DNA from 3 places in the Marinobacter alkaliphilus genome. Region 1 is predicted to be linked to each of the others. Evidence: predicted binding sites of a transcription regulator. Region 1 holds the regulator's gene; each other region holds the start of a gene.
What was found. The regulator sigma-54, encoded in region 1, starts transcription at its own class of promoters, with help from an activator protein. The targets are predictions, from matches to a motif close to ANTGGCATNNANNTTGCTNT.

Region 1 (2,270 bases):
AGTTCCACCTGTAAGCGGAAGAAAACCCCTCGACGACCGAGGTCTGATTGTTTTGATGATCTGTAGCAAGTAAACTCGGCAAAGAACTTGCTTATACTGACAACAGTGAGCGGCAAGTAACCAGCGTATAACAATTTTTTTGCCTGACAGCAGGCAACGTCACTACCGGGACACCCTTGATTTATGGATCTTGAGCCATGGTTATGAAAGCCTCATTACAGCTTAAGATGGGCCAGAGTCTGACCATGACGCCCCAGCTGCAACAGGCCATTCGCCTGCTTCAGCTTTCCACCCTCGACCTTCAGCAGGAAATCCAGCAGGCACTGGAATCCAACCCCATGCTGGAAACCTCCGAGGATGACGATCAGTCTGACATCCCCGATACGGATGCCGACACCCGGGACGAACATAAAGACCGGGATTCCGACCACGATGAACCAGCCACCGAGGCTGCCTCTGACTGGGATGAAAACGAAAATGGCCCGGACTGGGCTTCCGAAAACGACATCCCGGATAACATCCCCGACGACCTGCCCGTAGACACCGCCTGGGACGATATCTACCAGTCTGCACCGGCGCCAGCCAGCAAAGGGGACGACGAGAACGAGTCGGATTTCGAAACCCGCAATTCACCAGCCGAGACCCTCCAGGACCACCTGGAATGGCAGCTCAACCTCACCCCCATGAGCGAGCGTGACCAGGCAATCGCCCACGCCCTGATGGACGCTGTGGATGAGCGCGGTTACCTGACCTCACCGATTGAGGAAATCCATTCCGGCCTGCAGGACGAAACTGAAGAAGACCCCCTTGAACTGGACGAGGTAGAGGCGGTCCTGCACCGGCTACAACACTTCGACCCGCCGGGCGTGTTCGCCCGGGACCTGCAGGAATGCCTGCTGATTCAGCTCAACCAGTTGCCGCCAGATACCCCCTGGCTTCGACTGGCCCGCCTGGTGGTTACCCAGTTCCTGCATTTGCTGGGCAACCGGGATTACGCGCAACTGCTGCGCCGCAGCCGACTCAAGGAAGATCAGTTGCGCGAGGTTCTGGCCCTGATTACCAGCCTCAACCCTCGCCCGGGTGACGTGGTAGACCGAGCGGAGCCGGATTACGTGATACCAGACGTCATCGTCCGAAAACACGAGGGCCGGTGGCGTGTTGAGCTCAATCCGGAGATCGCCCCGAGAATTCGGGTCAACGCCAGCTACGCATCACTGATCCGTCGCGCCGATAGCAGTGCTGATAACACCTACCTGCGGGATCAACTGCAGGAGGCCAAGTGGTTCATTAAAAGCCTGCAAAGCCGCAATGAAACGCTGCTGAAAGTCGCCACCCGGATTGTTGAGCACCAACAGGGTTTCCTGGACCAGGGGGAAGAAGCGATGAAGCCGCTGATCCTCTCGGACATCGCCCAGGCCGTGGAAATGCACGAATCCACCATTTCACGGGTCACCACGCAAAAGTATATGCACACACCCCGCGGCATTTTCGAGCTGAAGTACTTTTTCTCCAGCCACGTCAGCACCGCTGAGGGCGGAGAATGTTCCTCCACCGCTATTCGTGCGATGATCAAGAAACTGATTTCAGAAGAAACTCCAAAAAAGCCGTTGAGCGATAGCAAGATTGCAGCCATGCTTGGAGAACAGGGCATCAATGTAGCCCGGCGCACCGTTGCCAAATACCGGGAGGCCATGCACATTCCTCCTTCAAACGAGCGCAAACGACTGGTTTAATGTTTTTTCCGGTGCATGAAGCACCGGACACGCAGCCCGGTGGCAACACCGGCATGATGACAACAGGAGACGCCTATGCAACTCAACATTTCAGGCCATCACGTAGACCTGACCCCTGCATTGAAGGATTACGTCAACACCAAGTTCGAGAAGCTGGAGCGTCACTTTGACCACATCAGTAACTGTCAGGTGACGCTGCAAGTTGAGAAGGTACGTCAGATGGCTGAAGCCACCCTGCATGTCATCGGTGGCGAGATCCACGCAAAGGCAGAGAGTGAGGATATGTACGCCGCGATTGATTCGCTGGTGGACAAGCTGGACCGCCAGATCCTCAAGCACAAAGAAAAGAATGTAGACCGGATGCACGGCAACGGCTGAGCGCGCTCATCGCGCCACCGTACCGGGTGTTTCAATGATACGAGCTGCGGCGGGCAATACCGGCCGCAGCCTTTTTTTTACGGAATCACAGTCGATCCATGAGCGATACATCCCTGACCATCGACAACATTCTGGCTCCCGAACTGACGCTGTGCCGAG
Region 2 (2,270 bases), 600 kb from region 1:
CCAATTCCATTTAAGTCAACTGACATAGGGATACCTGCTTGCCTGTGGCCACCTTCAGAGGCGGCGGAATCGAGTTTATATCTGCTTATCGGCAGCGTTTAGCCGACCTTTAGAAAAAAACGGAAAAAATTTGCCGCTGGGCACGGATTTTCCGTTACATGGCAATTTCCACCCGGCCAGGAGCCGTGACCGTTGCCCGAACCGTGCGTGCTGATTGCAGATTCTCAACCATCACTTGCTCGCCGACACTGGCACTGGCCAGCGCCTTGCCTCGGGAACTGACCGAGAACACCGCGGATTTGGCGGTGATGATAACATGATCGCCCCGCTCAACGGCATTGGGAGCTTCGAGCAGATCTGGCGTCAGCAGCGACCCTGCATTAACTGGTCGCCTCACCAGCATGCCGGATACCTGTTCAATATCTGTGAGAATGCCCCGGCGGCTGGCGTTGATCTGCACCTGTTTTTCCTGCAAAAGTTCACCGCTGATGCGCTCACCGCGGGCCAGAGGCCGAGCCGCCACAAGGGCAGGGCCGTGTACTTCGACACTGGCTGTGACGAACATCCGCCATGGCCGCTCCCCGGCACAGGACACCATCACCGATGGCGATGTGGTACGTAGGGGATCGTTGGTAAACGCGGTTTCGAGTGCCTGTTCGCAAGCAGCCAGGCTAAGCCGGCTGTCGATGCTGCCGACGGTGAAGTTCACCTCGTACTGTTGCTGGCGCTGCTCGTCGGCCCAGGTTTCGATAAATTGACCGGCGGCATCGCGTATCTCGCTTGCAGTGGTGGCCGCAGCCGCGGCATTCAGGCCCAGGGTCGATAGGCAAAAGGTCGCTAAAAAGATGGTTCGCATCTGCACTGCTTTGTCCTATGCTGTCAGTTAGGCATATTTACGCGAGTTCCGTTAAGGAAAATGGCGCTGGGGCCGTTAACCCTGATTGGACACCGGGCGTCAATGTTTTGGTCCGGGTTCGCGTAAGCAAGTTGTTTAATAATAACTGAGCAAATTCTGTGCCGATCGTTGGCATGCCGGGAGTAGAAAGTTATGGCAGGGGTGTTGGACAGCGTTAACCAGCGTACGCAGCTGGTTGGTCAGAACCGGCTTGAGCTGTTGTTGTTCCGTTTGCGGGGGCGGCAGCTATACGGGATCAACGTTTTTAAGGTGAAGGAGGTCCTTCAATGCCCGAAATTGTCATCGATTCCTAACAGCCGCCAGGTGGTTCGGGGCGTGTCCCATATCCGTGGCGAGACCATCCCCATCATCGACCTGAGCATGGCCATTGGCATGGCAGGCATTCCACAGGAAGAGCTGGCAACAAGCTTTGTCATCATTACCGAGTACAACCGTAAAACTCAGGGCTTTCTGGTGACTGGTGTCGACCGGATCATGAATATGAACTGGGAAGATATCCTCCCGCCACCCAAGGGGGCTGGCAAGGATGTGTACTTGACGGCGGTCACCAAAATTGAAGACAAACTTGTAGAAATCATAGATGTAGAAAAGATTCTTGCAGAAGTTTCTCCGCTCAGGGAAGATGTCACCGAAGAGCTGAAAACTCGCAGCGCCGAGCGTGTGCCCGGGCATTTGCCGGTACTGGTTGTTGATGATTCGTCTGTGGCGAGGCGCCAGATCGAGCGCTGCCTGACCGCGATCGGAATGGAAGTGGTCACCAAGAATGACGGTAAACAGGCGTTGAACTACCTCAAGGAGATTACGGGGGATGGTTCCACTGCCCGAGACCACTTATCGTTGATCATTTCCGATGTGGAAATGCCGGAGATGGACGGTTACACCCTCGTTACCAGAATCAAAGAGAATCCGGCGCTCAGCGGCATGTATGTGATGCTCCATACATCCCTGAGTGGCGTCTTTAACCGGGCGATGGTTCAGAAGGTCGGTGCCGATGATTTTATGGCGAAATTCAGCCCGGATGAGCTTGCCGAGCGCGTGATGGAAATTATTGACCAGAATTGATGCCTCGGCTCATGGACTTACCCACGATAGAGATCCAATGAAAGCGGAAATTACGCCTCAGGAATACGAAGCCTTCAAGACATTCCTGCAGGACGCTTGTGGCATTCTGTTGGGTGACAACAAGCAGTACCTGGTGAAGAGCCGTCTACGCAGGATTCTTGAGGAGAACAACCTGAATTCACTGGGTGAGCTTCTCGATCGCTTGAAGCGGGTGGGGCGCAGCGGCCTGCGTGAGCTGGTTATCGATGCCATGACCACCAACGAGACCCTCTGGTTTCGGGACAACCACCCA
Region 3 (2,270 bases), 510 kb from region 1:
GTCTTGCCAACCATTGCAGACGCCTGCAGCGCCTGGCTGGAACGGAACTGTCCGGCCACATCCTCAACGGTACTCGACAGGTTCTGCATTTCTTCCAGAGAGCTGAACTGCGCCAGCTGAGCGATGAAATCACCGTTGTCCTGAGGGTCAAGCGGGTTCTGGTTCTTCAACTGGGCAAGCATCAGCTCCATGAAAGCATCTTTGCCAAGCTCGCTGCCGCCACGGGCTTTGTCGTCCTGCTTGATCTGATACTGGCTCAGTACGTCTGAGGCCGATGCGGAATTCACTGCACTCATGACTCACTCCTCACTATTTACTGCTGACCCAGCGTCAGGATTCGTTGCATCATGGACTTGGCAGTGTTCATGACGTCCACATTCATCTGGAAGCTGCGGGAGGAAGACATCATGTCTGCCATTTCCTCAACCACATTCACATTCGGGTAGAACACGTAACCGTCTTCATTGGCAGCGGGATGGTTGGGCTCGTAGCGCATCTGCAACTCTGCATCGCTCTCCAGGATTCCCTCAACCCGTACACCGGCACCGGGGCCGTCGTCCAGGCTGGTGCCGAAGCCCTGCTGTTGATCCGGGTTCAGCATGGCCTGCTGAATGGCGGCGAAGACTGGTTTGCGTGCCCTGTAAGCATTCTCGGTGCTGGAACTGGCAGTCTCGGCGTTCGCAATGTTGGAAGCCGTGGTATTCAGCCGCAGGGATTGTGCGGTCATGCCGGAACCGGCGATGTCAAAAATGTTGCCCAGTGACATGGCAATCTCCTCAAATCGTAAATGACTGCGGCTTACTCACCCTTCAGGGCTTTGGTCAATCCGGAAAACTTGCTGCTCAGAAACTGGAAGCTGGCCTGATAGTCCATGGCATTGCGCATGAAGCGGCTCTGCTCTTCCTGGGCATCCACGGTATTACCATCGACAGACGGCTGGTGCGGATTGCGGTAAAGCAACTCGCCGTCACTGCCGGGGCTGGAGGTGTCCATGTGGCCTTGGTGAGTGGTCGCCATTTGCAGACCACTGACCGACTCCTGGGCTTTCTGCATCATCGCCCTGAAATCGATATCCCGTGCCTTGTAGCCCGGGGTATCGGCATTGGCCAGGTTGTTGGCGAGTACTTCCGCACGCTGCACCCGGGCCTGAAGTGCGTGCTCGTGAATACCCAATGCCTTATCAAATGTAATTGCCATGACTGCCTCCGGAATTCTGCACCGGCACCGCTTGAACGGCGGCTTGCCGGATTTGCGTTCTGGAAGAGTCAAAGCAAAGGTGGTGCCAGTTTTCGAGAGTGCTTGGGCGCCAGGGCTTCTGGAGGGATGCGATCAGATTTTGAGCGGCAACGGAGAAGGGTTCAGAGCAAAGGCGGCAAACCATTTCCCTTGGCGGTTAAACGGTTTGCCGCTATCAAAACATCAGCGGGAAGCTCACCAACTTTCCTGGCGCCCGGGCCCACGCCATACCTTTACAAAATCCCCGGTAGCCGGGCGTGGCACTGAAGGTTTCTCAACCGACACCGTACCGGTATACAGGAAGCCGACGACCGTTTCCCCGGGCTCTAAACCCAACCCTTCAAGCACATCGGGATGGTAGGCCACCCCCCCGGTGCGCCACATCACGCCGAAACCAGCATCTTGTAGGGCAAGGCCGAGAAAGCTCATGCCCGATGCGGCAGACATAAGCTGTTCGACCTCCGGCACTTTCGGGTGGGATTTGGGCGTTGCGATTCCTACGATCACCATCGGTGCCCGCAGCGGCGCCCGCCGGGCTTTCTCGATTTCCTGCTCACTGGCGCTATCAGGACATGCCTTGGCGAACAGGTCTCCCAGGGCCTGCCGGGCATCCCCTTCCACCACAAGATAGCGCCATGGCCTCAGTAAGGCATGGTCCGGTGCCCTGGCGGCACACTGAAGGGCCACATCAACTATACTCCGCGGCGGTGCCGGGTCTTCTAATCGTGGTTCGGATGCTCTTTCGAGTAAAAATCGGGTTACAGACGTCATACTGGCTCACAGTCAAGATGGCTGTATCTGTTGCCCTAAGGGCAAAGATGCCTCAGCGAATTGTGGGTTATACGTAATACTGTTAACCTTTAGTAGTAACTACACATAGAAAAATAACCACCAACAACGATAACGTGTTCGGCGGCATACAATGAGTGACCAACAAGCTTTTCGCAACTGCAGGGCCCTGTATTCCTGCCACCGGGAAGACTCGGTTCTGACATGATGAGCGCACAGGCCGATTTGCGCAATGTCGCCAGCAG

Region 2: the regulator sigma-54 is predicted to act here: its motif matches at 1,003-1,022, upstream of flgA (flagellar basal body P-ring formation chaperone FlgA).
Region 3: the regulator sigma-54 is predicted to act here: its motif matches at 1,268-1,287, upstream of flgB (flagellar basal body rod protein FlgB).

The regions. Positions count from the first base shown of each region.
Region 1 is NZ_AP043751.1:2,220,088-2,222,357, reverse strand. Features, by position in the region: gene lptB (LPS export ABC transporter ATP-binding protein) at 1-14, shown strand, start outside; gene ACZ5Q2_RS10155 (RNA polymerase factor sigma-54) at 198-1,733, shown strand; gene hpf (ribosome hibernation promoting factor) at 1,809-2,111, shown strand; gene ptsN (PTS IIA-like nitrogen regulatory protein PtsN) at 2,210-2,270, shown strand, end outside.
Region 2 is NZ_AP043751.1:2,819,791-2,822,060, forward strand. Features, by position in the region: gene flgM (flagellar biosynthesis anti-sigma factor FlgM) at 1-26, opposite strand, end outside; gene flgA (flagellar basal body P-ring formation chaperone FlgA) at 155-856, opposite strand; gene ACZ5Q2_RS12875 (chemotaxis protein CheV) at 1,049-1,978, shown strand; gene ACZ5Q2_RS12880 (CheR family methyltransferase) at 2,016-2,270, shown strand, end outside.
Region 3 is NZ_AP043751.1:2,733,087-2,735,356, reverse strand. Features, by position in the region: gene ACZ5Q2_RS12505 (flagellar hook assembly protein FlgD) at 1-296, opposite strand, end outside; gene flgC (flagellar basal body rod protein FlgC) at 314-766, opposite strand; gene flgB (flagellar basal body rod protein FlgB) at 799-1,197, opposite strand; gene ACZ5Q2_RS12490 (nitroreductase family protein) at 1,432-2,007, opposite strand; gene ACZ5Q2_RS12485 (adenylate/guanylate cyclase domain-containing protein) at 2,230-2,270, shown strand, end outside.